Regions from separate parts of the Amycolatopsis sp. PS_44_ISF1 genome, predicted to be linked through region 2. Evidence: riboswitches for the same ligand, from Rfam matches in the RefSeq annotation. Region 2 holds a riboswitch; each other region holds the start of a gene.
The links. A riboswitch is a leader RNA that binds a small molecule or an ion and turns the genes downstream of it on or off. The one in region 2 is predicted to bind cobalamin.

Region 1: it holds a riboswitch for cobalamin, as region 2 does, so the genes downstream of both, metE (5-methyltetrahydropteroyltriglutamate--homocysteine S-methyltransferase) here and NYF13_RS20330 (hypothetical protein) in region 2, are expected to answer to the same signal.
Region 3: it holds a riboswitch for cobalamin, as region 2 does, so the genes downstream of both, NYF13_RS07290 (hypothetical protein) here and NYF13_RS20330 (hypothetical protein) in region 2, are expected to answer to the same signal.

What each region holds. Positions count from the first base shown of each region.
Region 1 is NZ_JANUXO010000002.1:2,143,514-2,147,680, reverse strand. It holds gene metE (5-methyltetrahydropteroyltriglutamate--homocysteine S-methyltransferase) at 1-1,696, opposite strand, end outside; cobalamin riboswitch at 1,816-1,965, opposite strand; gene NYF13_RS23760 (ribonucleotide-diphosphate reductase subunit beta) at 2,090-3,163, opposite strand; gene NYF13_RS23755 (ribonucleoside-diphosphate reductase subunit alpha) at 3,177-4,167, opposite strand, start outside.
Region 2 is NZ_JANUXO010000002.1:1,330,012-1,334,178, forward strand. It holds gene NYF13_RS20330 (hypothetical protein) at 1-2,310, opposite strand, end outside; adenosylcobalamin (AdoCbl) riboswitch at 2,352-2,497, opposite strand; gene NYF13_RS20335 (hypothetical protein) at 2,748-3,050, opposite strand.
Region 3 is NZ_JANUXO010000001.1:1,602,017-1,606,183, forward strand. It holds gene arfB (alternative ribosome rescue aminoacyl-tRNA hydrolase ArfB) at 6-434, shown strand; gene NYF13_RS07280 (GNAT family N-acetyltransferase) at 450-1,193, opposite strand; gene NYF13_RS07285 (Gfo/Idh/MocA family oxidoreductase) at 1,523-2,419, opposite strand; cobalamin riboswitch at 2,463-2,598, shown strand; gene NYF13_RS07290 (hypothetical protein) at 2,613-3,272, shown strand; gene NYF13_RS07295 (CbiQ family ECF transporter T component) at 3,253-4,167, shown strand, end outside.

The sequences.
Region 1 (4,167 bases), 810 kb from region 2:
AGGCCAGGATGGTCACCGGGCCGGTCAGCATGCCCTTCACCGGCTTTTCGCTCAGCCGCTGGGCGTGCCGGGCCCACGGCACGGTCATCGGCGCCGGCCGGGAGACGTCGCCGAACAGGATCGGCGGGCGGACGCAGCGGGAACCGTAGGACTGCACCCAGCCGAAGTCGGTGGCGGCGAAGCCGTCGAGCTGCTCGGCGAAGTACTGCACCATGTCGTTGCGCTCGGGCTCGCCGTGCACCAGCACGTCGAGGCCCAGCTCCTCCTGCAGCCGGACCACGCGCTCGATCTCGGCGTGCATCCCGGCCACGTACCCGGCCTGGTCCAGCTCGCCCGAGCGCAGCGCCGCGCGGGCCTTGCGGACCTCGGTGGTCTGCGGGAACGAGCCGATCGTGGTGGTCGGCAGCGGCGGCAGGCCCAGTTCGGCCTGCTGCGCCGCCGCGCGCTGCTCGTACGGCGGGCGCGTGGCGTCCTCCGGGCGCAGGGCGGCGAGCCGCTGCCGCACCGCCGGGTCGGTCACCTCCGTGGCCGCGGCCCGGTCCGCCACCGCCGCGCGGGCCGCGCCGAGGTCGGCGCCCTCGCCGTCTTCGCGGCCCTCCGCCCGCAGCGCCCGGCCGAGCAGCACGACTTCGTCCACCTTCTGCCGCGCGAAGGCGAGCCAGCCCTTCACCCGCGGGTCGAGGCTCGTCTCGCGCTCCACGTCGTAGGGCACGTGCAGCAGCGAACAGGAGGTCGAGACGCTGACGGCCGCGGCGGTGCCGAGCAGCTTGCGCGCCTTCTCCAGCGCGCGGTCCGGGTCGGTGCGCCACACGTTGCGGCCGTCGACCACCCCGGCGAGCACCTCCTTGTCCCGCAGCGCGCCCTCGGCCGCAACGGTGTCCACAAAGGACTCGTCGGTGACCAGGTCGACGGCCAGCGCCTCGATCGGCGAACGGGCCAGCACGCCCAGCCCGCGGCCCAGGCCGCCGAAGTACCCGGCGACCAGCAGCTTCGGCCGGTCCTCGGCCTTGGCCAGCACGTGGTACGCGCGGGTCAGCGCGTTGAGCTCGGGGGTGCGGCGATCGCCGGCGAAGGCCGGCTCGTCGAACTGGACCCACTCCACGCCCTCGTCGTGCAGCCGGCGCAGCAGTTCGGCGTAGGCCGGGAGCAGTTCGTCGAGCAGCTCCAGCGGCTCGAAGCCCGGCGTGGTCGCCTTGGCCAGCAGCAGGAAGGTGACCGGGCCCACCAGCACCGGGCGCGTTTCGATACCGAGCGCACGGGCCTCGCGGTACTCGTCGAGCGGTTTGCTGCCGGTGAGGGTGAACTTCGTGTCCGGGCCCAGCTCGGGGACCAGGTAGTGGTAGTTGGTGTCGAACCACTTCGTCATTTCGAGCGCGGGCGCGTCCTGCACGCCGCGTGCCGCCGCGAAGTAGGTGTCGAGCGGTGAAAGACCCAGACCGGTGAAGCGCTCGGGCAGCGCGCCGAACAGCTCGGCGGTGTCGAGCACCTGGTCGTAGTGGGAGAAGGTGTTGGACGGGATCGAGTCCAGGCCGGCTTCGCGCTGCCCGGTCCAGGCCCGGGTGCGCAACCCGCGGCCGGTGGCCAGCAGTTCCGCGGCGTCGATCCGGCCCGCCCAGTACCGCTCCAGTGCCCGTTTGAGCTCCCGGTCCGGCCCGATGCGCGGGCTGCCCAGGACGGTGGTGCCGATGGTGTTCACAGCTCTCTCCTCGCGAGCTCGCCGAACGAGTCCGGGCACGCGAAGGGGCCGCGTTTCGCGTCGCGCCTGCTCCCACGAGGCCCGGACTCACGCACGCCGTCGGCGCGCGTGCCACGGGCAGGTCTTCGGACTCGTGGGCGCCGTGCGCACGCCTACTCGCCGTCGCTTCCCAGGCTCGCGCCCAGTGCTTCACCACTTCTCGTGGTGACGGCTTTCGTTCCCACTCACCGCTGCGGGGGCAGTCCCGGATTCACACCGGGTTCCCTGTTGCCTCGACCGGGGTGCGGCCGCGAAAACAGCTCGGCCACGCCCTGGGCGAACCAGTGGCGTGGCCGAGCCTAGCGCTCGGGGCCGGGCGTGGCACAAATCCCGCCCGAATCCCGGATGGCGGGATCAGTCCCAGTCGAGGGCGCCGCCCGACTGGTACTCGATCACGCGGGTCTCGAAGAAGTTCTTCTCCTTCTTCAGGTCCATCGCCTCCGACATCCAGGGGAACGGGTTCTCCGTCTCCCCGAAGATGGGCGCGAGGCCGATCTGCTGCGCGCGCCGGTCGGTGATGAAGTGCATGTACTGCTCGCACAACTGCGCCGACAGGCCGAGCATGCCGCGGGGCATGGTGTCGCGGGCGTAGGCGACCTCCAGCTCACACGCCTCCTTCAGCATCCCGCGCACCTCGGCCTGGAACTGCTCGGTCCACAGGTGCGGGTTCTCGATCTTGATCTGGTTGATGCAGTCGATGCCGAAGTTCAGGTGGATCGACTCGTCGCGCAGGATGTACTGGTACTGCTCGGCGATGCCGACCATCTTGTTCCGCCGGCCGAGCGAGAGGATCTGCGCGAAGCCGGTGTAGAACCACATGCCCTCGAAGATCACGTAGAACGCCACCAGGTCGCGCAGGAACGCGGTGTCGGCCTCGGGCGTGCCGGTCTCGAAGTCCGGGTCCTCCAGGTGCTGGGTGTACTTCAGCGCCCAGGCGTCCTTGTCCGAAATGGACGGAACCTCGCGGTACATGTTGAACAGCTCGCCCTCGACCAGGCCGAGGCTTTCGCAGATGTACTGGAAGGTGTGCGTGTGCACGGCCTCCTCGAACGCCTGGCGCAGCAGGTACTGGCGGCACTCCGGGTTGGTGATCTGCCGGTAGACCGCGAGCACGATGTTGTTGGCCACCAGCGACTCCGCCGTGGCGAAGAAGCCGAGGTTGCGCTTGAGCATCTGCCGCTCATCCTCGGTGAGGCCGTCGGCCGACTTCCACAGCGCGATGTCGGCCTGCATGGCGACCTCGGTCGGCATCCAGTGGTTGTTGCAGCCGGCGAGGTACTTCTCCCACGCCCAGCGGTACTTCATCGGCAGCAGCTGGTTGACGTCGGCGCGGGCGTTGATCATCCGCTTGTCGTCGACGCTGATCCGCTCGGCGCCGACCTCGATCTCGCCGAGGCCGGTGACTCCGGGGGTCTCCACGTTGGTCATGTTCTCGGGTTCCTTACTGGCAGGCTTCGCAGTCGGGGTCGTCGATCCGGCAGGCCGCGCCTTCGGTGGCGACGAAGTCGACGTCGTCGACCTTCGGCAGCTCCTTCGGCTCCGGCTGGGCGGCGGGCGGCGTGACGGGCGGCGTGACGGGCACGGACGGCACCGCGGCCTCCGGGGAGGGGACCGGGACCGCGGCCGAGGCCGGCGGCGCCGGGACCGCCGCGGCCGGGGCGGCGGCCGGGGCGGCGGACACCGCGTTCAGCTTGCCGTCGGTGCCGCGCAGGGTGCTCTTCTCCACGTGCGTCGCGGACTGGGCCCGCAGGTAGTACGTGGTCTTGAGGCCCTTGTGCCAGGCGTAGCGGTACAGCTCGTCGAGCTTGCGGCCGCTGGGCGCCGCGATGTAGAGGTTCAGCGACTGCGCCTGGTCGATCCACTTCTGCCGGACCGAGCCAGCGTCCACGATCCACTTCGACTCGATCTCGAACGCGGTGGCGTAGAGCGCCTTCAGGTCGTCCGGCACGCGGTCGATCTGGCCGAGGCTGCCGTCGAAGTACTTCAGGTCGCTGACCATCACCTCGTCCCACAGGCCGCGGGCCTTGAGGCTCTTGACCAGGTGCGGGTTGACCACGGTGAAGTCGCCGGACATGTTCGACTTGACGAACAGGTTCTGGAACAGCGGCTCGATCGACTGGCCGACCCCGGAGATGTTGGAGATCGTCGCGGTCGGCGCGATCGCCATCACGTTGGAGTTGCGCATGCCGACGGTCTTGACCCGCTGGCGCAGCGGCGCCCAGTCCAGGGTCGAGGAGGTGTCGACGTCGAGGGCGTCACCCTGGCGGGCGTCGATCAGCAGCTGCATCGAGTCGATCGGCAGGATGCCGCGGCTCCACAGCGAGCCCTCGAACGACTGGTACCGGCCGCGCTCCTCGGCCAGGTCGGTCGAGGCGGAGATCGCGTAGTAGGAGACGTGCTCCATGCTGAGGTCGGCGAACTCCACCGCGCCG
Region 2 (4,167 bases):
CGCGGACTCCAGCACGGCGGCCCGGTCGCGGCTCCAGTCGCCCGGGACCAGGCCCGGGACCGGTCCGGCGGCCGGTGGGCGGGCCCGCACGACCAGCGCCTGGACCACGGCCGAGGTCGACGCCGCGTCGCCGGTCGCGCACGGCCCGGCGTTCACCGCCACCGGGAACAGCCCGTCCCGGCACTGGTGGCCGAGCAGGAAGTCCAGGCCGGACCGCGCGCCGGTGGTGTCGGAGACCGCGGTGGCCGCCAGGACCCCCCATGCCTGCCGCCGGGTGGTCCGGGTGGGGTCGGCGAACCGGCCGGTGTCGGCGAATTCCCCGTCGCCGCCCCGCAACGCCGTGAGAGCGGTGTGCAACTGGGTGATCGTGGACCGCAGCCCGGCCGGCGCGTCTTCGCCACCGGCCAGGAACTGGGCGATGATCTGGAGCTTCGCCAGCGGTTCGACGTACGCGGCCGAAGACGGCTCATACGGCGCCCCGTGCGCGTAGGCGTTGATCGAGTCCGGGCTCAGCAGGAACCGCGACGCCCGATCCGCGGCTTCGAGTGGCCCACCGAGGGTCCGGAGGGCGAGCACGAGGTCCGCGGTGAGGTCGTAGTCCACATAGGTCCGGCCGTCCTGCGTGGTCTCGACGTGGTCGCCCCCGGCCAGCCGGCCCGCCAGGTACGCGCCGAGGCGCCCGGCCGGGGATTGCGGGGCCGGGCCGGGGGAACCAGCGGCGAACGAGGTCTCCGGCGGACGCGACGGCGACCCGCCAGCGGTGGGCGGCACCGCCTGGTGGTCCTCCCCCGGTTTCGCGCCCGGCGAGGGCGGCGGGACGGGCTTGACCGGCAGGACTCCCCCGGTGAGCGCGTAGAAGCCGATCTGCGAAAGCCCCAGCGAGGCCTGCGCGCTCGCGCGGATCCAGGTGTCGAGGCTCCCGATCCCGTCCGGTTTCGCCTTGGTGTACTCCGACGGGGTGTACGCGATCGCGCCGATCTGGTCCTGGAGCCGATCACCCGGGTCGGCGGCCGCGGTGACCTGGGCCGCCTTCAGGAAGGCCACCCCCTTGGCCACGGCCGCGTCCGCGCCCCCCGCGTCGGCCAGCGCCTGGACGATGAGCCCGGTGCTGTTGGTGTTCGGCGCCTCGGTCCCGACGCCGCCGCCCCAGCCGCCGCCCGGGTCCTGGTCGGCCTCGAGCCAGGCGACGGTCCGGCCGATCCGGGCGTCGAGGCCCGTCGCACCCGCGTCGCGCGCGGCGAGCATCGCGGACAGGGACAGCCCGGTGGTGTCGCCGTCCTTGGCCGATTCCCCGGTCGCCTTGCCCTCGTCGCAGCTGGACAGGCGGTAGGCGTCGGCGCCGGTTCCGCCGGTGGGGAGGTAGCCGAAGAAGATCCGGAAGTAGCCTTCGGAACACTGCTGGTTCACCAGGGTGTCGATGGCCGGCTGGTCGTTCTCGTGCACCCGGGCCAGCCCGATCACGCCGAGGGCCTGGCCGAAGGTGTTGGAGTTGTTGCTGACCCCGCTCGCCAGCGCCGGGTCCTTGGAGTAGTCGCTGACCCGCCCCCGGTCGCGCCCCTGGCGCGGGATCGCGCCCAGGGTCTCGGCGACCATGTCGTGCCCGCCGAAGTTCCTCGGGTCCCGGCCCGCGACCTCGGCCGCGACCAGCACCTTGGCCGCGGCACCGCCGGTGATGACCGCGTCGTAGCCCTGGCCGTGCACGAGTCCGTCCCAGGTGTAGTAGTCGGTGGCGTGCTTCTCCAGGTAGGAGGTGATCGGCGCGGCCAGCTCACCCCGCCCGGAGGCGTACATCGCGAACACCGAATCGATCATCAGCCCGTGGTCGGGCAGCGCCCCGCCGAGCGGGTTCTGCAGGGTGCCCTCAGCGCTCAACTGCCGGGCGAGCCACTGCGAGTTCGCGGCGGCGGCGGGTTGATCGGCAGTGCCCGGGCGACCGGCCGGTGCCTCACCAGCCCCCGGGACGGCGACCGGCCGGGCCCGCACGCCTTGCCCGGCCACCAGTCCGGCGTCGGCCTCCCGGGCTCGCGCGCCCCGCGCGGCCACCAGTCCGGCGTCGGCCTTTCGGGCGCGCGCGCCTTGCGCGGCCACCGGTCCGGCGTCGGCTTCCCAGGCCCGCACGTCTTGGCGGGCGGCGAGTTCGGCACTGTTCGGCCAGGCGCGCACACCTTGGTGGGCGGTGCTCCGTTGACTGCCGACCTGCTGCTCGCCGGCTTCCCGGGCCCCGACCGCCCACACCGGACCGGCCGGGGCCGCCACCAGGACGGCCAGCAGTCCGCACACCACGACCGCACCGAAGCGTCTGCCCGACACCACTCCCCCATCCCCAGCGCGACCACGGGGAGGACGGCGTCCAGCGCCGGCCCCTGCTAACGCGGCAGCGGCTTTGACATCACCTGCCCGCGAGGTGGACCCGACTCGTCACCTGAGTGACCCACGGTTGCGCGACAGCGCCGGATTTCGACCGGCTTCCCCGTCGCGGGCATGAATTCGTGCAGTTGTGCGAAAACCGGCTGACCTTAACACCGCCGAGGCGGCGGGGGGACCGGTAGTCGCGCAGTTCACCGGGGTGCCGTAGACCGCCAGGGGTGGACGGTCACGGATGACGCCGGGGCGAGCACTGCCGGTAGCGATCGGGATCCGGGGTTCCAGTAGTCGGCCCGGTCCGCCAAGATTCGCTGCTCCTCACTGCGCCGCCGATCCCGGGTAGCGATGCCCTTCCTCGCGGTGCCCGGGATCGGCAGGCGTCGTCATCCCCGTGGCACCCGGGTGCGGCGCGGCCAGAGCGCGCCGGCGCCGACCAAGCTCGTGATGACGACGAACGTGCCGAGCGAAGCGGCGATGCGGGGGTCGGTCGTCGTCACCACCGCGGCCACGGCGCAGCCCCCCGCGAGGAGGAAGAGGACCGTGCGGACCGCGGCTACCCAGGCCGAAAGCGGGCCGGCCAACCGGCGCAGCCGGCCGTCACCGCTTTCGGGCCGGCGATGACGGCCGTGCTCACGCCCAGCCAGCACCTTCGCCGCCGCCGCGATCATCTCCTCGGCACTGGCCACCCGCGGCTCCGGATCCTCGGCCTTGAAGCACCCGGCCACGTCGACCCGCTGCGGAACTGCAACTCCGGACGGCTCCGGGTCGGCCGACAAGGGTGCAGCGCGCGGTGCCGGGGCGGCCGACAAGGGCGCAGCACGCGGTGCCAGGTCGGCCGGCGAGGGTGCAGCGCGCGGTTTCGGGGCGGTCGCCGTGGGTTCTTCGTCGACCCGTGCCCGCTCGGCGGCGAATCCGCCGGAGAGACCGCCTCGTCGCGGGTCCGGAGCAAGAGGCCCGGCTCGCTCCGGCTCGGTACTCCCGCGTCCGGCGGCGCTCGGTCGGCACGGTGGGCGTTTCCCTGGTTCGCGTGGCCTTTCCAGCGGTACAGTCACCAGGTCCCTTTCCTCGTCTTCACGGGCTGGTCATCGGACACCGCGGGGCCTCTTGTTCGAGCAAGGGGCCCCGCTCCTCTTCGCCGGCGCTGCTCCCTTCCCGGGAACTCGGGTCATCCCATCCTGACGGAGAACGCACAGTCACCCCACGACCTACTACGAGTGTCTCGCTGAGCGGTATTTCCGCGTCGCCCAGCGGTTCGGGTGACTCGCGCGACTACTCCGCGCTACCACGGAGAACAGTTACTGGAACCGTCGCATTTCCAGCTACCGACGGTCTATCACGTTCCCGGCGCATCACCCCAGAGCAGCGAAACCATTGGAATATGCAGGTCCATCTGCACGGACCGCCGGATCGGGTGATCATGCAGGCCAGCGCCGCCCGGCTGGCGCGAGGGGTGGAACAACCACGTGAAGCACACGAGGCGTAACCGAGTCATCGTCATAAATGTCACTCATAAGAGTGGTACGGAAAGTCACCACCATGGTTGACGCAACGGCCGGAACCGTCTCGGGCCGGGCACTGCCGGGCGGCGGGGACATTCAAGGCCAGCTCGGCTTCCGTGATCGCCGGTGCAGAATATTCGAAACCACCGGTATGCCCCTTGCGTTGGCAGCCGGAAACAATATGCAACACCGATCCTTACCGAGCGCGACCACGCGCTGGTGCAAGGCTATTTTACGAAACGTAAATAAACGGGTGCATCGCCGAGTCGGCCACTTTGCGGGTCGCAGCAGCCGTTTCCCTCGG
Region 3 (4,167 bases), on a different contig from region 2:
GACGGGTGGCAGAGGACGTGGTGATCGGCACCCGGTTCGTGGTGCCCGGGGCCGAGCTGAGCGAGCGCTTCTCCCGGTCGTCCGGACCGGGTGGGCAGGGCGTGAACACCACGGACTCCCGGGTCGAGCTGTCGTTCGACGTGGCCCGGTCGGCCGCGATCCCGCCGCCGCTGAAGGAGCGCATCCTGGCGCGGCTGGCGGGGCGGCTGGTCGACGGGGTGCTGACCATCGCCGCCAGCGAGCACCGCTCCCAGCTGATGAACCGCGACGCGGCCCGTGAACGGCTTGCCTCGGCGTTGCTGGCCGCCTCCGCGCCGCCGCCGGCCAAGCGGCGTCCGACCAAGCCCTCCCGGGGCTCGAAGGAACGCCGCTTGGCCGCGAAGAAGCGCCGTGGCGACGTCAAGCGCGGCCGCGGCGGCCGGTTCGACGACTGAAGCGCTCCGTACTGCTCAGCCCAGGCAGAAGTGCACGCACTCGCCGGCCCGCTGGTAGCCGACGCGGCGGTACACGGTGGCGATCCCCTCGTCGCCGGGAGTGAGGAAGACCGTGTGCGCGCCCCGGTCGTGCCCCAGCCGCGTGAGGTGCGCGGTGATGGCCGACGCGATGCCGCGGTGGCGGTGGGTCGCCGCGACGCCGATGCCCGCGATCTCGGCGGTGCCGTTCTCGATCTCCAACGCCACGCCGCCGCCGACGATTTCGCCGGTCACCGTGTCCTCGACGAGCACGGCCCGCTCTCCGTGGGCCAGCGTGCCGGCCAGCTCGGCGTCGGACACGTCGGGGGACTCGCCGAAGGCCACGTTCTGCGCCGCGCGCAGGCCGCGCGCTTCGGACTCGTTCGACGGCGCGCGCAGCCCGATGCCGGCGGGCGCCGGGCGGTCCACGAAGTCGGCCGGGGTGCAGGTCATCAGCGGGATGCGCCGCTCCACGGCGTAACCCTGGTCGATCAGGCGCTCTTCGAGGTCCGGGGCGGCCTCGGTGAAGAACTCGAGCCGCGGCAGCAGGCCGCGGCGACGGTAGGCCGCGGTCAGCCGCACGATCTCGGCGGCCGAGGGCACGGCGTCGTCGTCGGGGATCGCGTAGTTGAGCATCGGGTGGCCGGTGTCCCGCGCGAAGGTGGCGAGGAACGGGCCTACGCGTTCGGTGTCCCGGCCGCGGGGCGCGGTCGTGCGGACATAAGCCTGGATGACGGACATGAGCCGGGTGAACCCTTTCGGGGTCGAGGGAGGAGCGCGTGCGCGGAGCACGCGCCGGGGGCGACGCGGAGGTGCTCGCGTCCGGCCTGGCTTCGGCCGACGCGGGCAGCGGCGGCGAACATAGGCGTTCCTTCGTCCGAAACGGGTTTGGCCCGAGTCTCGCACCTGGGGCAAGGGGTTTTCCGGCGCGGCGCCGAGGGGCGGGCAAGATCCCTCCGACCGGCCTCGACCGTCCACAGTGGATGCTGTGGACAACCCTGTGGAAGGATTTCCACGACTTGGCCGGAAGCCTTATTTCACAACGAAAAGTAGTGGGACTGCCCTGTGTACTACTTGGCCAGCTCGCGGGCCCGTTCGATGATCCAGGACAGGTGCAGGCCACGCCGGACGTCGCACGGGTGCGTGGTGGTGCCGCTCGCGATCATCGCGGCGAAATCGTCGAGCAGGGCGGTGTAGGACGCCCCGGCCGTGCCCGCTCTGCGGCCGAGCGCGCGGTACCCGTGCTCGCCGTAGACGGCGACCTCCACGACGGTGGGCTGGATCGGCAGGTGCAGGGAGAGCGTCGCGGTGCTGATCGCGCCCCCCTCGTGGGCCAGCATCAGCTGCCAGAGGTCGCCTTCCCCGTGGTGCGCCGCGAGCACCTCGGTGATCCGGCCGAGGGCGGCGTCGAGCAGGTCGAACGCGTGCGGGCCGAGGTCGGAGATCGAGCCGCCGGCGTCGTCGCGGCGCCAGGGCGAAGCCGCGTACTGGCCGCCGAGCAGGGCGCCCGAGAGCCAGCGGGCGCCGCCGCCGCGCCAGCCACCCGCGCGGGTGATGTCGTCGAGCCATTCGCGGGTCGGCGTGGCGAACCGCAGGGTGAGCACGACCAGCGACGCCACCTCGTTCGAGGTCACGGCGTCGGCGAGCCGCTGCGCGCCGGCCAGGTCGGCGGCGATCGGCTTCTCCAGGATCACGTGCTTGCCCGCTTCGGCCGCCTTGACCGCCAGCTCGGCCTGCACGGCGGGTGGCACGGCGAAAGCCACCGCGTCGACCTGCGAAAGCAGCTCGTCGAAGTCGCCGGTGCCGATCGCCCCGTGCGCGTCGGCCAGCTCCGAGGCGGCGCCGGGACGACGGGCCCAGACGGCGGTGAGGGTGGTCCCGGGGTGGTCGGCCAGCCCGGGCGCGTGCACCGTGGTCGCCCACGGACCGGTTCCGACGAGTCCGACGCGCAGCTGTCCGATTCCCACGCCCGGAAGTGTAGGTGTGGCCGGTCTCGCTTCCGGCGGCTCCCTCCGGTGGGTTAACGTCGGTGGGTTCTTCGCCACGAACGGGGGAATCCGGTGCGAGTCCGGCGCTGGCCCGCAACCGTGATCGGCCCTGGCCGGGGCCGTGAGCCGGATCGCCCGCCGTGGTCCGATCCGATGCGAGGTTCGTCGACCGATGTCTGTTCCACCGCCCGCCTGGGGGCGCGTGCTCGCCGCGTGCGCGCTGCTGTTCACCTTCGGCCTGGCCGGGGCCGGCCCCGCCGCCGCGACCGTGCCCGGGAAGGGCGCCGCGGGCTACTGCCCGGACGCCACCGGGGTCACCGTGGTCGTCGACTTCCAGGACCTCGGCGGCGAACCGCTGATCCGGTGCGCGCCCGGGCCGCAGGAGAACGGCGTCACGGCCATGCAGAACGCGGGCCTGGACCTGGTCGGCGCCGGCAAGTACGGGCTGGCGCTGATCTGCCGGATCGAGGGCCGGCCCGCCGACCAGTCGTGCACCGGGCTGCCGCCGGAGAGCGCGTCGTGGAGCTTCTGGACCGCGGCCGACGGAGGCCGGTGGGAGTCGAGCCAGGTCGGCGTGCAGGGCTGGAAGCCGCCGGCGGGCAGCTTCGAGGGCTGGTCGTTCGCGCACAACAAGGCGTTCGCGGACTACCCGCCGCCGCGGACCGCACCCGTGCGAAAGGCGAACGCGCCGGCCGCACCGTCTGAGCCGACTGCCTCGTCCGACGGAGGTTTCCCCTGGGGTCTGGTGATCGGCATCGCGGTGATCGTGGTGATCGCGGCCGCCGGGATCGTGACCGGGCTTCGGCGACGGCGTGGCGCGGACCGCTCGTGAGCCGCGCGGCCGGCCGTTGACCGGTGTCCCGAGAGCGCTGCACCCGGGTGCGTGGTGGGTCTGGGCGCTCGCGCTCGCCGTCGCGGCCAGCCGGACCACGAACCCGCTGCTGCTCGGACTGGTGATCGCGGTGGCCGGGTTCGTGGTCGCCCACCGGCGCACGGACGCGCCGTGGGCGCTCTCCTTCCGGATGTACGCCTACGTCGGCGCGGTGATCGTGGTGTCGCGCGTGCTGTTCCGGATCCTCATCGGCGGCGAGGACGGCGGGCACGTGCTGTTCACGCTGCCGGCCATCCCGCTGCCCCGGGGCGCCGCCGGGATCACCCTGCTCGGCCCGACGTCGGCGGAGGAACTGCTGGGCGGGTTCTACGACGGGCTCCGGCTGGCCGCGATCGTGCTCTGCGTCGGCGCCGCGAACGCCCTGGCGAATCCGAAACGCCTGCTCAAAGCGGTTCCCGGGGCGTTGTACGAGGTGGGCACGGCCGTCACGGTCGCGCTCTCGGTGGCCCCGCAACTGGTGGAGAGCGTGCAGCGGGTGCGGCGCGCGCGACGGTTGCGAGCGGGCCGTTCGCGCGGCCTCCGGGCCGTGAAGGGGATCTTCGTGCCGGTGCTCGCGGACGCGGTGGACCGCTCGCTCCTGCTGGCCGCGGCGATGGACTCGCGGGGCTACGGGCGGCGGGGCTACCTCGCGCCGCGGGTGCGCGTGCTGATCGCGGTGTGCGTGCTCACCGGGATGATCGGGGTGGCCGTGGGCGTGTACGGAGTGCTCGACGGGACGTCGGCCTGGCTCGGCGTGCCGATGCTGGCGGTGGGGCTGGTGGTGGCGGGGGCCGGGTTCGTGCTCGGCGGCCGTCGCGTCCAGCGCACGGCGTACCGGCCCGACCGGTGGCGACGG